DNA from 2 places in the Lactococcus sp. EKM203L genome. Region 2 is predicted to be linked to the other one. Evidence: predicted binding sites of a transcription regulator. Region 2 holds the regulator's gene; the other holds the start of a gene.
What was found. Region 2 encodes CtsR, which represses protease genes until heat stress. Its sites were predicted from a motif close to TTGGTCAAAAAAGGTCAAANA; they were not measured.
Positions count from the first base shown of each region.

Region 1 (7,127 bases), on a different contig from region 2:
AAATAGTATTCAACCAGCAAAAATAATTATTGATACAATAGTTAACTCAGAAAATCAATGTCTTTTTATTTCGGCAAATGATGGTCCTTTTTTTATGAATGACTATATGAGAGCTAAAAAAGAAGTGGAGGCTTATGGTCAAAAACGTTTGAAATCAAGATTTGTTTCTGTTTTTCCAGGAATTGTCTATGATGCTTCACGAAAAAGCAGTTATTTTCCAGCACGCCTATTGGAACCACTCATAAAAATTCCAATTTTTTCTTTCTTAAAAAGTTATCGTCCAATTAAACGAAGTCAATTTGCTAAAGAGATTCATAAAATTATCGAAGGAAAAGAAAGTTCACTGACCTCTCGTATTAAATAAAAAACTCATGTTTAGACATGAGTTTTTCTAATTTACTTTGATTTTTTAAGAAGTGGAACTATTTTTGGATAAATAAGATAGGCGATGATAATTAAGATAATCAATGACGTAGCAATAAGATTCCATGATTTCATTAGTTCAATACTTCGAGCTGTAGGAATAGGGGTTGAAGTAATAACGAACAGGGTCTTGATAGATAAGCCGTTTTTCATGATGATGAGTGAACCTAAAAGCATCAACAAAAATTGGTGAAGAATACTTCCGATATTTTGAATGGTATATTTTACCCAGATCCGTTTATCTTCAACGATATTAATAGTACTTTCATAGTCTTGAGTTAAGCTTGAATTTAAACTTCCTTTGAATAAGCTAGTAAGGAATAAACCTAGAGCAAATAGAGGACTAAAAACAATCAAAAGTAAACCTAGAAAAATGCCGATTAAAGAGTAGGTTTTGACATTATTTCCAAGTAAATTTTTGACCTTAGAGGCAAAGACAATTCCTAAAACATAAGGAAGATAAAACTGTAAAAATAAATGCTGATGACCATAAAAACCAGCGACATACAAAGAACAAAAAAGAAATAAATAATTTCCCACTGCCCCATTAATAGCTGTCAAATATGATAATTTACGAGGGATATTTCTTTGAATTTTATTTTTGAAAAAATTCGTAGCGACAATATAGAGAGTGACCAAAAAGAAAAATCCGAAAATGAAATAATCAAATTCTAAACTATTGGCAAGTAATCGACTTGAACGTAATAGAAAGAGGCAAACAAAAAATAAAGCAAATAAAATAAGATATTTATATGAAGCTTTTTCTAAATCATTTGGATCAACTTTGTAATTGTCCAAATTTCCAACTAATTGGAAGGAGAGAAGATAAACTATTCCATAGAAGACAAAGAACAGGGGATATTTTAGAGAAGGGGATAAGACAAAAGAAAAGCCAAGGGCTAAAAATAAAAGTAAGCTAACTAAGGTTTTTCCTTTGATAAGCTGGTTAGTATTTTTTAGATAATAATTTACCGAAGTGTTTGACATCGGCAACCAAGCTGCACTCACTCCTAAAAGAATACCGGATAAAGTATAGAAAGGAAAGTAGAAAGAACCAATAAAACCAAGTAAGCAACCAAGTAAACCGGCATACAATGAAATTTTTAAAAGACTATAGCTGTTAATTCTTGTTTTTATTCCCCTTATAAAGAATACGCCAGTCATTCTGAAAGTATAAAAGAGCAAAAAAGGAAGGAGGGCAAGAAGCGAGGTTCCTTTTGCAATTTGAATAAAAATCATGAATGGAAGGACAATAATTGTATTACTTAATATTAAGAGGGCAGACTTTCCCAAAGAATTTAGATGTTGAGTCATTTTTCTCCTATCTTTTCTATTTTGACATCTAAATCCATTATAAGGCAAAGTGTATTAAAAAGACAGCTTCACTTTTTTTGATAAAAATCTAATAAGAGACTTCTTCCGTTTTTTTGTAAAACTAAAATATTAAATTGACAAAAAATTAACAAAAGAATATAATATTAGCAACATAATAATAACGCTTTCAAAGGAGGAAGTAAATTATGAAAAAAATATTATTGGCTATATTAATAGTTGGAACCACCATCGCTGTGGGATTTCGAGTGAGTGCCGATAGCCTGGTTTATCGTCTATATAATCATAATACCGGAGAGCATTTTTATACTACAAGTGCAACTGAACGAGATTTTGATATTAAGGTTGGTTGGACTGATGAAGGATTAGGTTGGGTAGCGCCAGATAAAGGGACAACGGTTTATCGGATTTATAATCCCAATGCTGTGGGTGGTGATCATTATTACACAAAAAGTAAGTATGAAGCGCAGTCTTTGGTAAATAAAGGCTGGAAGTGGGATAATCAAGGAAAAGCAGTTTTTTATTCAGGCGGAAATTTGCCGATATACGTTGCTTATAATCCCAATGCCCAATCTGGTGCCCATAACTACACTGGTAATTCAAATGAAGAAAATAACTTGATTAATATTGGTTGGAAATATAAAGCAGTCGCTTGGAATGCTGTCAGTTTGTCAGTAAATCCTTCAAATAATTCTTTGCAAGAACTCGCTGATGGGATGAATGCAGAAAGTTCAAACATTATTTCTGAAAGTGGAGGAATTTTTACTAAGGCAATCGTTACTGTCAGTGGTAATACACTCGTTATTACTTTTACACTTTCTCAAAATATGGGAGTGGTCAGTCCTGATGAAATAGTAGGAATGAAAAATAATTTAGCATCCCTATTTAATGAAAACGAATCTATTTTTAAAAGTATAGGTATTGCCAACCTTTCAGTTAGATATAATTTTAAAAATCCTGACGGAAGCTTAGCAGCAAGCATTGCTTATCCATGAAATAACTGATTTTACTTATAAATATTAAAACTACTGACAAAAAATTGTCAGTAGTTTTTGTATATAATAAAAGTCAAAAAAACGAATCAAAAAGTTTGACCATTACTGACCAAAGTATTATAATTAGAATGTAGTGAGAAAAAGATAATAATCACTACTAACTATGAAATCGAAATGAGGTGTTTTTATGGACATCGAAAAAATGACAACAACGATGCAAGAAGCACTTGGTTCAGCGCAACAAATTGCGCAAGTTCGTCATCACCAAGTGATTGAAGTTCCACATTTATGGCGAATTTTTGTTCAACCTAATAGTTTTGGGGCGAACTTTTATAAAGATTTAGGGATTGACCTAGATGACTTTACAAATTTAATTGAAAAAGAAATTGACAAAATTAATTCAGTAGAAGGTTCAAATATTACTTATGGTCAAAACCTAAGTCCAGATTTGTTCCAAATATTTACTGAAGCAGACAAAATTGCGCAAAAAAAGGGCGATGAATACTTATCAACTGAGATTATTCTCCTTGCCCTCTTTGAATTAAAACAAAATCCATTGACCAGTTATTTGGTTAGCCATGGACTAACAAAAGCAAAAGCGCAAGCTGCAATTGAAAAATTACGCGGAGGTGATAAAGTGACCAGTCAAAATGCAGAAGAAACATACAAAGCACTTGAAAAATATGGGGTAGATCTCGTTGCTCAAGTTAAATCAGGTAAACAAGATCCTGTCATTGGACGTGATGAAGAAATTCGTGATGTCATTCGAGTGCTTTCTCGTAAAACAAAAAATAACCCCGTTCTTATTGGTGAACCTGGGGTTGGTAAAACAGCCATTGTTGAAGGATTGGCACAAAGGATTGTCAGAAAAGACGTTCCTGAAAATCTGAAAGATAAAACAATCTTTTCACTTGATATGGGTGCCCTGATTGCAGGAGCGAAATATCGTGGTGAATTTGAAGAACGTTTGAAAGCAGTCCTTAATGAAGTGAAAAAATCAGATGGACAAATTATCCTCTTTATTGATGAACTTCATACGATTGTTGGTGCAGGTAAAACAGAAGGTTCAATGGACGCTGGGAACCTTTTAAAACCAATGCTTGCACGTGGTGAACTCCATTTGATTGGGGCAACTACCTTGGATGAATATCGTAAATACATGGAAACAGATAAAGCACTTGAACGTCGTTTCCAAAAGGTATTGGTTACTGAACCTACTGTTGAAGATACAATTTCAATCTTGCGTGGTCTAAAAGAACGTTTTGAAATTCACCATGGAGTGACCATTCATGATAATGCTTTAGTCGCAGCAGCAACCCTTTCAAATCGTTATATTACTGACCGATTTTTACCAGATAAAGCCATTGACTTGGTTGATGAAGCCAGTGCAACAATTCGTGTAGAAATGAATTCACTCCCAACTGAACTTGACCAAGCTAATCGTCGCTTGATGCAATTAGAAATTGAAGAAGCGGCCCTCAAAAAAGAACGAGATGATGCTTCTAAGAAACGTCTTGAAATTATACGTGGTGAAATTGCTGAACTTCGAGAAGAAAATAATCAACTCAAAGCTCAATGGGAAGCTGAGAAAAAAGAAGTGGGCAATATTTCTGAAAAACGAAATGAATTAGAACATGCTCGCCACGAATTGGAAGAAGCTCAAAATGAAGGAAACTTAGAAAAAGCAGCAGCCCTTCGTTATGGTAAAATTCCTGAAATTGAAAAAGAACTCAAAGCTATTGAAGAAAAAGCAAAATCAGATGATTTATCCTTAGTTCAAGAATCAGTCACTGAAGAACAAATCGCTGAAGTGGTTGGACGCATGACAGGTATTCCAATTACCAAATTGGTTGAAGGTGAACGTGAAAAATTACTTCACTTGCCAGAAACACTGCATCAAAGGGTCGTTGGACAAGATGAAGCTGTTGAAGCCGTATCTGATGCCATTATCCGTGCGCGTGCAGGAATTCAAGACCCTAATCGTCCACTTGGCTCATTCCTCTTCCTCGGTCCAACTGGGGTAGGTAAGACCGAACTCGCGAAAGCTTTGGCTGAAAATCTCTTTGATTCAGAAGAACATATGGTTCGGATTGACATGAGTGAATATATGGAAAAACACTCTGTCTCTCGGTTAGTCGGAGCACCTCCAGGATATGTCGGTTACGATGAAGGAGGCCAATTGACTGAAGCCGTTCGTCGTAATCCTTATACAATCATCTTGCTTGATGAAATCGAAAAAGCACATCCAGATGTCTTCAATATCTTGTTGCAAGTTTTGGATGACGGCCGTTTGACGGACTCTAAAGGTGTTCTCGTTGACTTTAAGAACACAGTGTTGATTATGACTTCAAATGTCGGTTCTCAATATTTGCTTGATAATGTTGGAGAAAATGGTGAAATTTCGGAAGAAACAACTGAAAACGTGATGGCTCAACTTCGGGCACATTTCAAACCAGAATTTCTAAATCGAATTGATGATACCATTCTTTTCAAACCATTGGCACTTGAGGATATTAAGAATATTATCGTTAAAATGACTAGCCAACTTTCACATCGTCTTGAAGAAATGGATGTTCAACTTGAGTTGAGTGAAGAAGTAAAAGTTTGGATTGCCGAAAATGCTTATGAACCAGCTTATGGTGCACGTCCACTCAAACGTTATTTGACAAAAGTCATCGAAAATCCATTAGCTAAGCTGATTATCGGCGGAAAAATTCCACCAAAATCAAAAGTTATTGTAACGCTTGTAGATAACAAGATTGACTTTGATATTCAAACGATTGCTGAATAAATAGAAAAAAACCGTTAGCTGATGCTGGCGTTTTTTTATATTTGATAGACAATTACAGTTGAAATGATTTGTTATTTCCGAACGATTCAATCGAAAAGTTTCAGTACTACCCGCTGGAACTTTTTTTATGTTTGAAAATCATTTAACATGGAAGTAGAATAAAATAAATCAGAAAATGGAGAATGACAGTGTCTGAGAATGCGTATGCAAAATCTGGGGTAGATGTAGAAGCAGGATATGAGGTGGTTTCTCGTATTAAGAAGCATGTGGCTAAAACCGAACGTTTGGGTGTGCTTGGGGCACTGGGTGGTTTTGGTGGAAGTTTTGATTTATCTGTGCTTGATGTGAAAGAGCCTGTATTGATTTCGGGGACAGATGGTGTGGGAACTAAATTGATGTTAGCCATTCAAGCAGACAAACATGACACGATTGGGATTGATTGCGTAGCCATGTGCGTCAATGATATTATTGCTGCTGGGGCTGAGCCATTGTATTTTTTGGATTATATTGCTACAGGGAAAAATATTCCTGAAAAATTGGAGCAAGTTGTGGCTGGAGTGGCCGAAGGTTGCTTGCAAGCAGGAGCAGCTCTGATTGGTGGAGAAACAGCTGAAATGCCCGGAATGTATGATGAAGATGATTATGATTTAGCTGGTTTTGCTGTGGGTGTGGCTGAAAAATCACAATTAATTGATGGCGAAAAAGATGTGGAAACGGGCGATGTTTTGCTTGGTCTTGCCTCATCTGGGATTCATTCTAACGGATACTCTTTGGTTCGGAAAGTTTTTGCTGACTTTGATTTGAATGAATCGTTGCCTGAACTTGACCAATCTTTGATTGATTCTCTTTTAACTCCGACAAAAATCTATGTCAAAGAGCTTTTACCCTTGATTAAACAAAATAAAATAAAAGGGATTGCTCATATTACAGGCGGAGGATTCCATGAGAATTTACCAAGAATGTTCGGAAATAGCTTGTCAGCTGAAATTGTTGAAGGTTCTTGGAATGTTTTACCAATTTTCAATGCTCTTGAAAAATATGGGGATATCAAACATGAAGAAATGTATGAAATTTTCAATATGGGAATTGGAATGGTAATCGCTGTTGCTCCTGAAAATGCTGAAGCTCTCAAAAAAGAGTTGAATGCATTTGAAATTGGTAAAATGGTCAAAAGACAAGATTCAGCAGTAGTGATTAAAAAATAAATTTTTTTCATTGAGAATAGGGGATAGCGTGAAAATTGCAGTATTTGCATCAGGAAATGGCTCAAACTTTCAAACACTAGCTGAACAATTTCCAGACCAAGTGAAATTTGTTTTTTCAGACCATCATGATGCTTATGTACTTGAACGTGCTGAGCGATTAGGGGTGGCAAAGGCAAGTTTGGAGTTAAAAGAATTTTCTTCAAAAGTGGATTATGAGAAGGCTTTGGTGGAAATTTTAGAAGACCAAGAAATTAATTTAATTCTCTTGGCGGGCTACATGAAAATCATTGGTGCGACGATGTTATCAAAATATAAAGGAAAGATAATCAATGTTCACCCTTCTTATCTTCCAGATTTTGCTGGTTCACCTCATGCGATTGA
Region 1 is NZ_JAALEQ010000001.1:535,503-542,629, forward strand. It holds gene HFD15_RS02815 (NADH dehydrogenase) at 1-364, shown strand, start outside; gene HFD15_RS02820 (hypothetical protein) at 397-1,737, opposite strand; gene HFD15_RS02825 (hypothetical protein) at 1,944-2,750, shown strand; gene clpB (ATP-dependent chaperone ClpB) at 2,938-5,541, shown strand; gene purM (phosphoribosylformylglycinamidine cyclo-ligase) at 5,724-6,746, shown strand; gene purN (phosphoribosylglycinamide formyltransferase) at 6,775-7,127, shown strand, end outside.
Region 1: a site for CtsR is predicted at 2,843-2,863, ahead of clpB (ATP-dependent chaperone ClpB). Genes of this name have one in related genera too.

Region 2 (7,127 bases):
TGAATTGCTGACAGGTTGGGATGAAGATGAAGCGCATGAAATTGCCAAAATGATTGACCAAAAAAATTCAGAGCGAAAAGAAATTGTGGAAAAAATTCACAATGAAGCTCTGAGTATGCTGACAGATGAACCTGTTCAGATTTTATATCATAAGGACTGGCATAAAGGTGTCTTAGGAATTGTTGCGGGTCGCTTGTTAGAAGCCATACATAAGCCAGTAATCATGCTGGCCCAAGAAGATGGGATTTTGCGTGGGTCTGCTCGGTCAATCGAAAATTTTGATATTTTCAAGGCATTAAATGCCCATCGTGAACTTTTTATTGCTTTTGGTGGTCATAAACAAGCCGCAGGAATGACTTTAAGTCTGGAAAACGTAGAAGCAGTTAAAAAGGCGATGATTGATTATATCGTGGACAATCATTTAGATATGTCTAAAAAAAGTCCCTTAGAAATTGCTGACCGTTGCCACTTAGACGATATTTCGCTCTCAACAATCACTAATTTAGCAAAATTGGCTCCCTTTGGCATGGATAATCCTAAGCCTCGATTTTTAATCGAAGATTATAAGGTGATTCAAAGCCGAAGTATGGGGAAAGACAATGCTCATCTTAAATTAAAAATTCAGGAAGAAAAGCAACAAATTGATGCCGTTTATTTCCAACATGGTTCAGAAGAATTGGAATTCGAACAGGCACAAACAAAATTAGTCGCAACACTTTCAAGTAATAGTTGGAATGGAAATACGAGTCTTCAATTAATGATTGAAGATGCTGATTCAGTTGGTGTCGAACTTCTTGATATAAGAAGTAAACAAATTCCTATCCCAAAAGAGGCCAATATTTTTTCTCAAAATCAGCTAAAACATGGTATAATGGAAGATGTGCTTGTCATCGAAGAGACACCTGGAGATTTAACAGGTTTGTCAGTATTAAAAGAAGCTGTCAGTAAAGCAGCGTCGGATGATTTTAAAATGATTTATTTTAAAAATAAAATCACTGATAGCTATTATTTAACAGGAAGTGGAACACGAGAAGAATTTGCAAGACTTTATAAAGCAATTTATCAATTTCCAGAATTTGATATTCGCTATAAATTAAAATCACTTGCGGATTATTTGAAAATCCCTCATCTCTTGCTTGTCAAGATGATAAAAATCTTTGAGGAACTTGAATTTGTCAGCATTGACAATGGCTTAATGACCGTTAATAAGACGGCCGATAAACGCGAAATTTCTGAGAGTACAATTTATCAAGAACTAGAAAAAATTGTAAAAATGCAAGAACTTTTTGCTTTAGCACCCGTCAAAGAAATTTATCAAAATTTATTAGAAAAATAATTTCGTTTTTATAAAAAGTTACTGACGAAATCAGCTATACTCATAATAATAAAGCTGTCAGTAAAAATAACGAACTTATGTTAGAAAAAAGGAGCACTGACAATTCTGTCAGTAACAAAAACATGGAATTAAAAGACTATATTGCAACAATTGAAAACTATCCTAAAGAAGGCGTAGTTTTTCGCGACATCAGCCCTTTGATGGCAGACGGAAATGCCTATAACTATGCTGCTACCGAAATTGTTCAGTATGCAAGAGATAAAGAAATAGATATGGTTGTAGGTCCAGAAGCACGTGGTTTCATCATTGGATGTCCAGTTGCTTTTGCACTTGGTGTAGGATTTGCCCCAGTTCGTAAGCCTGGTAAATTACCTCGTGAAGTCATTGAAGCAACTTACGAAAAAGAATACGGAACAGACACACTCACAATGCATTCAGATAGCATCAAACCAGGACAACGTGTCTTGATTGTTGATGATTTGCTTGCAACTGGTGGAACAATTGCTGCTACAATTGAACTTGTTGAAAAAATGGGTGGAATTGTTGTCGGATGTGCGTTCCTTATCGAACTTGATGAACTTAAAGGTCGCGAAAAAATCGGAGATTACGATTATAAAGTTCTAATGCACTATTAATTTCTTTACTGTCGGTAGCCAATAAATGTTATTAGTATTCTTTTGATAAAAACAAGAGAGTATAGTTAAGCTAAAAGCAAGTAAACAGAGGTTTTTTGGCGTAAAATATTGACAGCAAGCTAATTTTGATATACACTATAAAAAGAAAATCCACATAGCGTTCGTTTTTTAGGAAATGAGCCTATATTTTATATTAGGAAAAGAGAGAGTAAAAACTTGAAAATTACAGCCTTAGAAGGACAAAAAATCTCAGAACTTTCAATGATTGAAGTTGCTCATGCTTTATTGGAGCAAAATGGCAAAGAAATGCAATTCTCTGAAATCATCAGAGCGATTCAAGATTATTTGGAAAAATCAGATGATGAAATTAAAGCTAGTATTTCTCGTTTTTATACAGAAATCAATACAGACGGAAGTTTCATTCCATTAGGAAATAATATCTGGGCACTTCGTTCATGGTACGCCATTGATGAGATTGACGAAGAAGTTATCGCTCTTGATGAAATTGAAGACGAAGAAGAAGAAAAACCAGCTAAAAAACGTAAAAAAGTCAATGCTTTTGGTATCGAAGACGAAATCGATCCAGAAGATGAAGAAGGCGCAAAAGAAACAACTGAAGAAGACATGTCATACGATACTCAAGCAGAAGACGAAGATAAAGATGACGTCGCTGCTTATGACGCAGAACTTGCGGAAGTTGAACTTGATAATGTAGATGAAGAAGTTGACATCGATGTAGAAGACGATGAAGATGATTCAGACGATACTGATGAAGACTAAAACACATAAAAGTGAGGCATCAGCCTCACTTTTATGAATATTCTCTTTTTATTTGTAAAAAATTAAAAGAACGGTTACAATTAGGAAAAGTAAAATTTTATTATTGAGCGAAAGCTAATCATAAGGAGAAAAAATTTGGTGGACAAAGAAACAACTGAATTTTCTCGAGGAAGTTTTAAAGAAAAAATACTTCGCCAACTTGAAGAAAATGCAGCGAAACAAGCAGAAACTAAGTTCCCAGACCCTGAAGATTTCGAACGTCCCAGCAGGAGTGACTCAGAAGAACCTGAGCGAAAAATCGAACCAAGGAAAGTTGATCTTGAGCCTTTCAAACTTCCCGTCTTTGATTTTCCAGCAGCGGATGAAAACGAAGAAGAACCTTTTGTAGAAAATGAAAACCTTTCAGAAGAAGGCGATTCATTGCGTCAAAATTTAGATGGAGTGGTTTCTGAGGAAATTCAAAACCAAGATATTCCTCCTCAATTTTCAAGAAGTGAATCAAAAGTTCAAGATGAAAAGGTTGAACAAGAACAATTTTCAGAAAAAAAAGAATCAGAAAAAATGGTTAAACATCAACCTTCAAGAAGAACCAACAGTTCTTCTAAAAAAACTTCTTCTAGCAAGAAAAATAAGAATAAGAACAAAAATAAGAAAAAGAAAAAAGTAACAGCAGGAAAAATCATTGCTGTGATTGTTGTTCTTTTAGTTTTAGTTGTTGGAGGAACTGGTTGGTATGGCTATAACTTTGTAAAATCTGGCATTCAACCTTTGGATTCTAAGAATGCAACAGCTAAGTCAATCAATATTCCTGCTGGTTCAAGTAGTAAGCAAATTGGTGAAATTTTGCAAAGACAATCCATTATTAAAAATGGAATGGTTTTTCAGTATTATACAAAATTTAAAAATTATTCAGAGTTTAAAAGCGGTTACTATAATCTTGCACCAAACATGAGCTTATCTACAATTGCTAGTAAACTTGAAGAAGGCGGAACAGAAAAACCTGTTGCTCCAACTTTAGGTAAAATTTTAGTTCCTGAAGGCTATACGCTAACACAAATTGCTAAAGCTGTGACAGTTAATAGTGGAAGCAATGAAAAGAATGCAAAAACGCCATTTTCTGAAGCAGACTTCATGAAAACCGTTCAAGACCCAACCTTTATCGCTAAAATGGTTAAGGCTTATCCTAAACTGTTCGCAAGCTTGCCAACAAAAGATTCAGGAATCAAATATCAGTTAGAAGGTTACTTGTTCCCAGCGACTTATGATTACACAAAATCATCGACAGTTGAATCAGTCATTGAAAATATGATTCAAGCAGCCAATACTCAGCTCACTCCTTACTATGATACAATTGCTCAAAAGAATTTGACTGTCAATGAAGTTTTGAGTTTAGCAGCTTTGGTTGAAAAAGAAGCCAACAATGATGATGATCGACGAAATGTTGCTGGAACCTTCTATAATCGTATGAATGCTGGAATGACTTTGGGTTCTAATCTGTCAATTCTTTATGCCGAAGGTAAACTTGGTGAAAAAACAAGTCTTTCAGAGGATGCTAATATTGACACCAACCTAGATTCGCCATATAATTTGTATGCAAATACTGGATTTGGCCCTGGTCCTGTTGATAGTCCAAGTTTATCATCTATTAAAGCAGTACTTGATCCTGCTCAAAATGACTACTTATACTTTGTTGCTGACGTAACAACAGGGAAAGTTTATTTTGCTAAAAACTTAGATGAACAAAATGCAAATGTTCAAAAATATGTGAATGATAAGATAAGTAGCTAAGCTATCATTAATTTAGATTTGATTAAAAGAGAAAAAAGTTTATAAAAAAGGAAAGAAATATAATGGAAAAAACATTCCCAATGACCCAAGAAGGGCTTGATAAATTAAAATTAGAACTTGAAAATTTAAAACTTGTGAAACGTCCAGAAGTCATTGACCGTATCAAAGTTGCTCGTAGCTATGGTGACCTTTCAGAAAACTCAGAGTACGAAGCAGCTAAAGATGAACAAGCCTTTATCGAAGGACGTATTTCAACTGTTGAAACAATGATTCGTTATGCTGAAATTGTTGATAACGCAAAAATTGCTAAAGACGAAGTAGCACTTGGTAAAAACGTAACTTTTGTTGAAGTTGGCGAAACTGACGAAGAATCTTATCAAATTGTTGGTACTGCTGAAGCTGACCCATTTTCAGGAAAAATTTCTAATGAATCACCAATTGCTCGAGTTTTGATTGGTAAAAAAATTGGAGACATCGTAAATGTACCACTTCCAGTTGGCGAAATGACAGTTAAAATTGTAAAAGTTGACTAATTATTTTAGAATATAATAAGTAAAAAAGCCGTTAGTAACGGTTTTTTTACTTTTCAACGCTTAAGTCTGTCAGTAAGTTAAAATTGCTATTTTTGGTAAAAATAATATTTTTCAGGTATAATAGTCAGTAATAGTCAAAGATTATTTAGAAAATGGATGAAAGAAAGGATGGAGCGATGGCAGGTCAAAAAAATACATCAGATATTATCGAAGCTTATCTGAGAAAGCTTTTAGAAGAAGCACAAGTCATTGAAATTAAACGAGCGGACTTAGCCAATCAATTTGATGTCGTGCCGAGTCAGATTAATTATGTGATAAAAACACGATTTACGGCCTCAAAAGGCTTTGATGTGGAATCAAAACGTGGTGGCGGTGGATACATCAAAATTGTGAAGTATCAATATTCTGCTCGTCATGAATTCTTAACGGCTCTTTACCAGAAAGTTCCAGCTAATCTCTCAAGTAAAGCTGCCCATGATATCGTTCAACTTCTCTTTGATGAGAAAGTACTGACAGAACGTGAGGGAAATCTACTTTTGTTAGTCATTACTGACGGAGCCATTAGTCCCTTTACTCGTGGTATAATGATGAAAAGTATAATAAACAGATTGGACCGTGACGATGAAATTTGAAAATATAAAATATACACCAACGCTTGACCGAATTTTAGAAAAAGCGGAAGAGTATGCTCACCAATATCAATATGGCACCATTGAAAGTGCTCATTTACTGGCTGCAATGGCAACGACCTCAGGTTCAATTGCATACAGCCTCCTTGCTGGAATGAATGTTGATTCTTCTGACTTACTGATTGATTTAGAGGATTTATCAAGTCATGTTAAGGTCAAACGTTCAACTTTACGTTTTTCACCTCGTGCAGAAGAAGTGATGACTGCGGCAAGTTTTTTAGCAATTCATAATAACTCAGAAGCCGTTGGAACAGAACACTTGCTTTATGCCCTACTTCAAGTAGAAGATGGATTTGGTCTTCAACTTCTGAAATTACAAAAAATCAATATTGTATCTTTGCGAAAAGAGCTTGAGAAAAGAACTGGACTCAAAGTTCCAGAAAGTAAAAAAGCTGTGACTCCAATGTCAAAACGTAAGATGGCAAAGGGAGTTGCAGAAAATTCAACGACGCCAACGTTAGACTCTGTATCCTCAGATTTAACCGAAGAAGCTCGCTTGGGTAAACTTGACCCAATGATTGGACGAGAAGCTGAAATTGACCGTTTGATTCATATTCTCAGCCGCAGAACAAAAAATAATCCTGTCTTAGTTGGAGAGCCCGGTGTTGGGAAATCAGCAATTATTGAAGGTTTGGCTCAAAGAATTGTCAATGGTCAAGTTCCAATTGGTTTGATGAATAGTCGAATTATGGCCTTGAATATGGCGACTGTTGTTGCTGGGACAAAATTTAGAGGTGAATTTGAGGATCGTTTGACAGCTATTGTTGAAGAAGTTAGCAGTGATCCAGATGTCATTATTTTCATTGATGAATTACACACAATCATCGGTGCTGGTGGCGGTATAGATTCTGTCAATGATGCCGCAAATATTTTGAAACCAGCGCTTGCTCGTGGTGATTTTCAAATGGTCGGAGCAACAACCTATCATGAATATCAAAAATATATTGAAAAAGATGAAGCTTTAGAACGCCGTTTGGCGAGAATAAATGTTGATGAGCCAAGTCCAGATGAAGCGATTGCTATTTTGCAAGGCTTACGTGAAAAATTTGAAGACTATCATCAAGTGAAATTTACTGACCAAGCCATTAAAAGTGCTGTAATGCTCAGTGTTCGTTATATGACTAGCCGAAAATTGCCTGACAAAGCCATTGATTTACTTGATGAAGCTGCAGCAGCAGTGAAAATTTCTGTCAAAAATCAACAAACAAAACGTCTTGATTTAGAAAAAGAATTAGCGGAAGCTCAAGAAGAATTATCAGAAGCTGTCATTAAACTTGATATCAAAGCGTCTCGTACAAAAGAAAAAGCAGTTGAAAAAATTGCTGACAAGATTTATAAATTCTCAGTAAAAGAAGATAAACGTCAA
Region 2 is NZ_JAALEQ010000006.1:62,217-69,343, reverse strand. It holds gene recJ (single-stranded-DNA-specific exonuclease RecJ) at 1-1,336, shown strand, start outside; gene HFD15_RS10295 (adenine phosphoribosyltransferase) at 1,459-1,971, shown strand; gene rpoE (DNA-directed RNA polymerase subunit delta) at 2,188-2,751, shown strand; gene mltG (endolytic transglycosylase MltG) at 2,887-4,539, shown strand; gene greA (transcription elongation factor GreA) at 4,599-5,072, shown strand; gene HFD15_RS10275 (CtsR family transcriptional regulator) at 5,249-5,704, shown strand; gene HFD15_RS10270 (ATP-dependent Clp protease ATP-binding subunit) at 5,694-7,127, shown strand, end outside.